2 regions of the Polaromonas sp. P1_E11 genome follow, and region 1 is predicted to be linked to the other one. Evidence: predicted binding sites of a transcription regulator. Region 1 holds the regulator's gene; the other holds the start of a gene.
What was found. The regulator sigma-54, encoded in region 1, starts transcription at its own class of promoters, with help from an activator protein. The targets are predictions, from matches to a motif close to TGGCANGNAANCTGCTTT.

Region 1 (4,415 bases):
GTGGGGGTGGCTGCGCCGGGCTTGCCGCGCGCGGAGCCCGCCACCATGTCAAAGCGGAACAGGCGGCATTCGATGGGGCCGTTCCACATCGGCACGCGCCGCGATTCTTTCAGGCGCATCTTGCCCGGCAGTTTGAGGTCGGGCGTGAGCACATGGGCCGTCCAGCCGGCGTAGTTTTTCTTCCAGTGCGCGGCCAGTTGCGGGAAAAAATCGGTCGCTTCTTCGCCCCAGGCGTTTTGCGCCTGCTCGCGGCCGGGGTTGGCCGAGCGGTCGCGCGATGTCTCGAAGGCGGGTTCTTCACGCGTGTCGCCCTGATCACCGCTGTCCCGGTTCAGCGGCTGGCCAAATTCATCGATGGGCTGGTTGCGGTGGTCTTGCCGGCCACGTCCTTCGGCATGTCCTTGCTGGCGGCGCTGGTCGCGCCCCTGCAGGCCGGTGATGCCGGCCACACCTGCCACATCGATCCGTTCGCCGTAAGGCGGGTTCACCAGCATCACGCCCGAAGGCGCAGGCGGCATGCGCTGCAAGGCATCGCCGCCGCGAAATTCCACCGCATTGGCCACGCCCGCGCGCTCGGCATTGCGTTCGGCAAAGTCGACCATGCGGAAAGACACGTCGCTGCCGAACACCTTGGCCGTGGGTTCGGTGATGGCGGCCTCGGCCTGGTCGAGCAGACCGTCCCACACATGGCCCTGGAAAGGCAAGTACTTCTGGAAGGCAAAGCGGCGATTGATGCCGGGCGCGATATTGCAGGCGATCTGCGCCGCTTCAATCGCAATGGTGCCGGAGCCGCAGCAGGGGTCATAAAGCGGCACGCCTTCTTTACAGAGCTGGTCCCAGCCGCTGGCGGCAATCATGGCCGCGGCCAGGGTTTCTTTCAGCGGCGCATCACCCTTGTCTTCACGCCAGCCGCGCTTGAAGAGCGGCTCGCCCGAGGTGTCGATATAAACCGTGACGGTGTCGGTCGTCAGGTGCACGTAGATGCGCACGTCGGGCCAGCGCGTGTCGACGCTGGGCCGCACGTCATCGAACTTGGCGCGAAAACGGTCGGCAATCGCGTCCTTGATCTTCAGCGCCGCGAAGTTCAGGCTTTGCAGCGGGCTGTGCTGGGCGGTGATCTCGACCTTGAAGGTCTGCTTGGGCGTGAACCAGATTTCCCAGGCCACGTTGGCAGCAGCGTTGTAGAGGTCTTGCTCACTGCGGTACTGGTTGTGCTGCAGCTCGATCAGCACGCGCTGCGCCAGCCGGCTGTGCAGGTTGAGCTGCAACGCGTCGCGCCAGGAAGCCTGAAGCTGCACGCCGGCACGCCAGGCTTTGCCGTCAATACCAGTGACACGCTTGACCTCGGTGGCCAGCAGGGTTTCGACGCCTGCGGCGCACGGTAAAAAGAGTTGGAGTTGATTCATGACTGACTTTGAAGGGCGGGGCTGCGCGGCCTGATCGGGCGGCTAGAGTGATTTGCGCAAATTGGCTGGGGCGATGCGCAAGGCTTCGCGGTATTTGGCCACGGTGCGGCGCGCGCATTCAATGCCCTGTTCCTTCAGCATCTCGGAAATCTGGTTGTCGCTGAGCGGCTTCTTGAGGCTTTCGGACGAGACGAATTGTTTGATGAGCGCGCGCACCGCCGTGCTGGAGGCATTGCCGCCGGTTTCGGTGCCGAGCGCGGAGCCAAAGAAATACTTGAGCTCGAAGGTGCCGAAGGGCGTACCCATGTACTTGGCCGTGGTCACGCGCGAGATGGTGGACTCATGCAGCCCCAGCTCGTCGGCGATTTCGCGCAGCACCAGCGGGCGCATGGCGAGCTCGCCGTGCGTGAAGAAGTTTTTCTGCCGCTCCACAATCGCGCTGCTCACGCGCAGGATGGTGTCAAAGCGCTGCTGGATGTTCTTGATGAACCAGCGGGCCTCTTGCAGGCGCTGCTGCAGCGCCTGGCCGCCCTGGCCCTTGTGCTGCTTGAGGGCATTGGCGTAAATGTCGTGCACGCGCAGGCGCGGCATCACGTCGCCATTGAGCGAAACCTTGAAGCCGCGGCCCGATTTGATGACGATGACGTCGGGCACGATCAGGTTGCGCTCCACGTTCACAAAGCGGCGCCCGGGCTTGGGGTCGAGCCGGCCAATCACCGTGATGGCGCCCTTGATGGCGGCTTCGGTGAACCCACACAGGTGCGACAGGCGCTTGACGTCGCGCTTGGCCAGCAGCTCCATCGGTTGCTTGCACATGGCAATGGCTGCGCGGGTTTCTTCGCAGTCCTTGCAGTCCAGCAGCTGCAGGCTCAGGCATTCCGCCAGGTTGCGCGCACCGACTCCGGCAGGCTCCATGTGGTGCAGCAGCTTGAGCGCCATCGCAAAACGCTGCTCCAGCTCTTCCGCCTGCGCCATGTCATCTTTTGCTAGACCGGCCGCGAGCGACGCCAGGCTGTCTTCAAGGTAGCCGTCGTCGTTGAGCGATTCAATGAGGAAGTGCAGCGCGGCACGGTCCTCCTCCGACAGGCGCAAGCTCAGCGATTGCCGGTGCAGGTGGTCCTGCAGCGACTCATGGCTGCCCGTGAGGTCGGAGGCCTCGGCTTCGCTCTCTTCATTGTTGTTCTTGCGCGGCGGTGCGTCGCTTCCCCACTCGCTGTCGTCAGGTGTGGTTTCTACCGAGCCATCGCCTTCCCAGCTTTCCTCGAGCTTGGGCTCCGCGCTGACTTCTGCGTCGTTGGGGGTTGCGGCGCTTGTCTCGTCTGCGCCGCCAGCTATCGAATCCGTAGCAGATTCAAACTCGCGGCTGTCCTGGCTGACCGGCGTGTTGATGTGCTCCAGTCCAAATTCTTCGCGCACCGCCGTCTCTTCCGACACTTCCAGAAACGGGTTTTCGTCGAGCATCTGCTCGACCTCCTGGCTCAGCTCGAGCGTCGACAGCTGCAACAGCCGGATCGACTGCTGCAGCTGGGGCGTCAGCGCAAGATGCTGCGAGACGCGGAGTGACAGACCTTGTTTCACTGGAGGTTTAACTTGGCTCGTTGATAAAAGAGCGGAAAGAATTTTTCAAGCCGGGGCCGCGGATCTGGCTTTGCCAGGCCGCAGGCGTCGCCCCCTCGAGGGGGGCGGGAGCTACACGAAGTGAGCGACAACAGGGGGGAACCATGTTCTACATCTTGAAGTGCTCGCCCAGGTAGACGCGGCGCACATCGGCGTTGTTCACGATCTCGGACGGTGTGCCTTGCGCCAGCACATGGCCGTCGCTGATGATGTAGGCGTGGTCGCAAATACCCAGTGTTTCACGCACGTTGTGGTCCGTGATCAGCACGCCGATGCCACGCGATTTGAGGAAGCCGATGATGCGCTGGATTTCGATCACGGCAATCGGGTCGATACCGGCAAAGGGCTCATCCAGCAGGATGAAGCGCGGCTGGGTTGCCAGCGCCCGCGCGATTTCGACCCGGCGGCGTTCACCGCCCGAGAGCGCCGGTGCCGGTGAGTTGCGCAAATGATCTACCCGCAAATCCTGCAGCAGGGCGTCGAGCCGCGACTCGATGTCTGCGCGCCCCAGCGGTTTTCCGGTTTTGCCGAGTTGCAACTCCAGTACGGCACGCACGTTTTCTTCCACCGTGAGCTTGCGGAAAATCGACGCTTCCTGCGGCAGGTAGCTCAGGCCCAGGCGGGCACGCAGGTGAATCGGCATGTGCTCGACCGATTCGCCGTCGATGGAAATTTCGCCTGCATCGGCGCGCACCAGGCCCACGATCATGTAGAACGAGGTCGTTTTGCCCGCGCCGTTGGGGCCCAGCAGGCCCACGACTTCGCCTTTTTGCACGGACAGCGAAACGTCCTGCACCACCTTGCGGCTGCCGTACGATTTTTGCAGACCTTGCGCAACAAGGCGGCTGGGGGTCAGGGCAGGAGCGGCGGGGGCCGCTGAAGTGTCAGTCACCACATCCATCTGTGCAGTTCTTTCTAGTTCTTTTCATTGCCCAGCGTCGTGCTGGGGCGCAGAACCGGGGCGGGGCCTGCGGGCGGCGCCGCGACGGGTGCCGAGGCTGTCGCGCGGGGTGACAGCATGGCGCGAACCCGCCCCGTGGGGTTGCTGGCCGTACGGTTTTGCGCGCCCCCATCCACGGTGAAGACATCGGTGTTGTTGTCGTAAACAATCAGGCTGCCAGTGGTTTCGTCCACCAGGGTGGCGCCGTTGTAGCGGCGCACCACCGCCCGCTTGATGAACTTCACCAGGTCGGCACGGCTGTCATATTCAATGCGTTCGCCTTCGCCTTCGATGTATTCGTCTACGCCGTCACGCTTTTTCCGGTAAAACGCCAGTTTGCCGGGCGCCGCGATGGACACCGCCTGCTGGTAGCCTTCGGGATCCTGCATGACGTCAACGCGCTCGCCGCGCACGATGGTCGTGCCCTTGGTGATCACCACATTGCCGGTAAA
Region 2 (4,415 bases), on a different contig from region 1:
ACTATGAATTAACGGTTGTAGGCGGTCTCACCGTGCGAGGTGATGTCCAGGCCTTCGCGTTCGTCTTCTTCGCTGACGCGCAGGCCGATCGTGAGGTCAACCACCTTGTAGGCGATGAAAGAAACCACACCGGACCAGACGATGGTGATCAGCACGGCCTTGGCCTGGATCCAGACCTGGGCGGCGATGGAATACGCATCAGGTGCCAGCATGGCAACCGTAGTCCAGTCGGCGACGGAGCTTGGGCCACCCAGGTTTGGCGAATTGAAGACGCCGGTGAGCAGCGCGCCCAGGATACCGCCCACACCATGCACGCCGAACACGTCAAGCGAATCATCGGCGCCCAGCAGCTTCTTCAGGCCGTTCACACCCCAGAGGCAGGCGAAGCCGGCGATCAGGCCGATGATGAGGCCGCCGCCGATGCCGACGTTGCCGGCTGCAGGCGTGATGGCCACCAGACCGGCGACAGCGCCGGACGCTGCGCCCAGCATCGAGGCCTTGCCCTTCATGAGCGCTTCCCCGACGCACCATGCGAGCACGGCGGCAGCGGTAGCACCCAGCGTGTTGATGAAGGCCAGGGCGGCGAAGCCGTTGGCTTCCAGGGCGGAGCCGGCGTTGAAGCCGAACCAGCCCACCCACAGCAATGCGGCGCCGACCATGGTCAACGTGAGGCTGTGAGGCGCCATGGCTTCCTTGCCGTAGCCGATACGCTTGCCGATGCAGAAGGCGCCTACCAGGCCGGCAACAGCCGCGTTGATGTGCACCACGGTGCCGCCTGCGAAGTCCAGGGCGCCCATCTGCCAGAGGTAGCCCGCCTTGCTGTTCATGGCGTCAGCGACTTCCTTGCCGGTGTAGGCGTCAGGGCCCATCCAGAACCAGACCATGTGGGCGATAGGTGCGTAGCTGAAGGTGAACCAGATTGCCATGAACAGCAGCACTGCGGAGAACTTGATGCGTTCGGCAAAGGCTCCGACGATCAGCGCGCAGGTGATGCCGGCAAAAGTAGCCTGGAAGGCTGCAAACACGATCTCGGGGATCACGACACCCTTGCTGAAGGTGGCGCCATTGGCAAAGGTGCCCGCGACGTTGTCCCAGATGCCCTTCATGAAGAGCCGGTCGAAGCCGCCGAAGAAGGCGTTGCCTTCGGTAAAGGCCAGGCTGTAGCCATAGATAAACCACAGCACGACGATCATCGAGAACGTCACCATGACCTGCATCAGGACGGACAGCATGTTCTTGCTGCGGACCAGGCCACCGTAGAACAGGGCGAGGCCGGGCACGGTCATCATGATGACCAGCAGCGTGGAAACCATCATCCAGGCGGTGTCGCCTTTGTTGGGAACAGGCGCCGGTGCTGCGGCGGCAGCCGGTGCAGAGGCTGCAGCTGCGGCGGCGGGTGCTGTCGCTGCGGCAGGCGCGGCGGCGGAAGCAGCAGCTTCAGCCGGTTTGGCTTCTGCAGCGGAAGCGGCGGGTGCAGCTGCCGGGGCCTGTGCCATCACGGCGCCGGTCGTCAGCAGGCTCAATCCCAATACAAGGGAGGCAAGTAGTTTTTTCATGTCTATGTTCTCTTCGTTTTTTGGGGTAAGCCTTACAGCGCTTCCTTGCCGGTTTCACCGGTACGGATGCGCACGACCTGCTCGAGGTTGTAAACAAAAACCTTGCCGTCGCCGATCTTGCCGGTGCGGGCGGCGCCCTCAACCGCTTCAATCACGCGATCCACCAGATCGTCGGAGACTGCTGCTTCGATCTTGACCTTGGGCAGAAAATCGACGACATACTCTGCACCGCGGTACAGCTCGGTATGGCCTTTCTGGCGGCCGAAGCCTTTGACTTCAGTCACAGTAATGCCTTGCACGCCAATGCCGGAAAGCGCTTCACGCACTTCGTCCAGCTTGAACGGTTTAATGATGGCCGTTACGAGTTTCATTTTCAGGTTTCCTCCAGGGATGAATAGGGAAGCAGCATCGTCAAGCACCACCTCAGCCGGATTAAGGCTTTTGTACGAGTCATTGCTGATGGAGCCTCCGTAGACGCTCCAAAGGCTGGCAACTTGCGTGGACTTCTTAGCAGGTAACGTGCCAAAGACGCTTTGCATGGATGACCGGCCTGCCCCTGAACTTCGAGCGAACCTCCGCGAATTGCGCCGGATACGATGCACCAACAAAGTGCGTATAAACGCACGGTTTTGGCGCACAAACCCGAAAAGACATCACCAAGCCTGTCTTTAGTGCACAGCGGTCTTCTGCAACGTTCGTTTCTGGGACGGCCAGCACCAGGAGATCGGCGGCAAGAATGCCATGGTGGATCCTGGTACTGACACAACCAGGCAAGTGCACGGGACGAAAGTGAGCGCCACTATCGGGATGCAGCGGGGCACACCTTTCTGGTGAACCGGCGGATGGCTTCTCTCGCTAGGCGATACTCGTCTTACGTGAAGGTATGGTGCGCCTGCAACCCGGGATGGCCTCGGGTCCAGTTGTGATGCCGCCTCTGAGGGAGGGAGTTTCGAATGAGCTTGTCTTTAGTGCATAGCCGCGCCTTGTTGGGCCTGGAAGCAAGGCCCGTGCAGGTGGAGGTGCATCTTGCCAATGGTTTGCCCAGCTTTACGCTGGTCGGGCTTGCGGAAACGGAAGTCAAGGAAGCGCGTGAACGCGTGCGCTCGGCCATCCAGAATACCGGGCTGGAATTTCCCGCCAATAAACGCATTAAAGGTAGTCAAGCACTTTATTCACCAAATGAATAAGGTAGGGAGCTATCGTTTTTTGCCCTCAGTTGTTTTAACGTAGGGCCTAGAGGGCGAAAGCTCAGTAGCTCCCACACCGTCCAATTTGCCGAAGCTTTCTGATTCGACCTGCTATGCAATTTCTATCAATGCAATGGGACGCCGCCCTTAACTGCTGGTTTATCAGCGGCCTTGCTAACTGCACTGTCTTCGGCCTCGACGGCCCGAAGGTACTAGCTTTTGCCGCCTGCCTGATTACGGCACTCATCGTGGTTGGAATCGGTGCCAGGAAGGTCGCGGTGGCGAAGAGACGAAAGAAGCAAATCGAGTTTGAAGGGTCGGCACTTTGGTAAATTGCCCTTAGCTATTGGTCCAAAAGGGCAAAAAGTTGCCAAACCGGTGCGCGGTGGACCTATTTTGACTCGACTAAATACCTGCTCATGACTCTCTCCATCATTTCTGGGAGTCCATAGCCCAATCCCTCAGAAAGTTTGAGCAGCACACTGATTGTTGGTTGTTTACGGGCGACCTCAATAAGTGAGATATAGGGTCGGTCCAAGTCACATTTGCCCGCCAGATCCTCCTGGCTCATCTCTAGCGCCAGTCGTCGAGCCTTAATCTCGATCGCTAAAGCTCGCATCAAAGGTTCGTTTTTGCTTGGCCGCATCTAGCGCGACTATTGCAAAGCTGTATACTTTTGACACGTGTCTATAGACAGCTATCGACGTCGCATTGGGTATACAAGGACTGCTCATGCTTGAAGCTCTTCGCCCTAAAGCCTCAACAAGCCTAAAAGAGTTGACGCGCCTGACGGCGGCTGACTCCCAACACCTGCTGTACCCCTCAGCTCTCAAAGAGCCAGTTCTTCTTTGCCTAGCCAGAGATCTAAGGATGATTGAGCGCCTCTCATTTGAGGGGGGTGAGCTCGATGCGCCACTTGCACCTTCGCTCTTTGTGGTCTGCGAACTTTTGATGCGGCCCGGTACCAAGTACCACGCAAGCGGTCAATTCCAAATGACAGAAACCGGCCTTGCCCGAGCGATCAAGGCGCTGCAGTGTGCTGTCGAGAGAGAGATAGTCAGCCGCATAGTCGGAATAAGCAGCGAACTTGATGAGGACGACTTCTTTCTCGCCGAACTCGACGGAATTCAGTGCGAGGAAGAAGCGGACAGATGAACGTGATCTCAGACCGCGCGATTACGAAGCTCTTCCGGGGTTCGGCATGGTAGAGGTCCACGCGTTCAGCAGGAGTTAGCCGGAGACATGCGCATGGATAGCCAACACGATGCCAAATTTATTGAAGCCCTGCAGGAGGTAGGACTTGCCCCTATGCTTTCGCCAACTCGGTACATCAGCATGCTCGGCATAGACGCCAAAACACTGGCTCGAAATGCACGTGTACCAGTGAGCACAGTCACCAAGACTCCCGATGCCGCCAATATCCAACGGTATCTTAGGAACAATCTCCGCGTCATTAAGGCGGCATATGACGTCTCGGGTGGTGATCTGGCGAAATCGTTGCATTGGTTTAGAACAGAACCACTTCCAATGTTCGGCCAGAGAACCGCGGAGCAAATGGTTTCTGCTGGCCAAGTGGACGACGTTATCCGCCTGATTGATTCTTACCGCGCCGGCGCGGCAGGCTAACCACCTGCAATTTCGCCAGGAGTATTCAATGCAGCTCAAAGGTATT

Region 2: glnK (P-II family nitrogen regulator) is a predicted target of sigma-54. The motif match lies at 2,064-2,081, and genes of this name have one in related genera.

Annotation. Positions count from the first base shown of each region.
Region 1 is NZ_JBFUBA010000005.1:99,584-103,998, reverse strand. Features, by position in the region: gene AC1D11_RS17700 (THUMP domain-containing class I SAM-dependent RNA methyltransferase) at 1-1,406, opposite strand, end outside; gene AC1D11_RS17695 (RNA polymerase factor sigma-54) at 1,449-2,984, opposite strand; gene lptB (LPS export ABC transporter ATP-binding protein) at 3,133-3,924, opposite strand; gene lptA (lipopolysaccharide transport periplasmic protein LptA) at 3,939-4,415, opposite strand, start outside.
Region 2 is NZ_JBFUBA010000007.1:84,181-88,595, forward strand. Features, by position in the region: gene AC1D11_RS20150 (ammonium transporter) at 9-1,556, opposite strand; gene glnK (P-II family nitrogen regulator) at 1,589-1,927, opposite strand; partial or broken gene AC1D11_RS20160 (magnesium chelatase domain-containing protein) at 2,510-2,707, shown strand; gene AC1D11_RS20165 (hypothetical protein) at 2,872-3,075, shown strand; gene AC1D11_RS20170 (helix-turn-helix domain-containing protein) at 3,135-3,389, opposite strand; gene AC1D11_RS20175 (hypothetical protein) at 3,476-3,898, shown strand; gene AC1D11_RS20180 (DUF2384 domain-containing protein) at 3,992-4,369, shown strand; gene AC1D11_RS20185 (hypothetical protein) at 4,398-4,415, shown strand, end outside.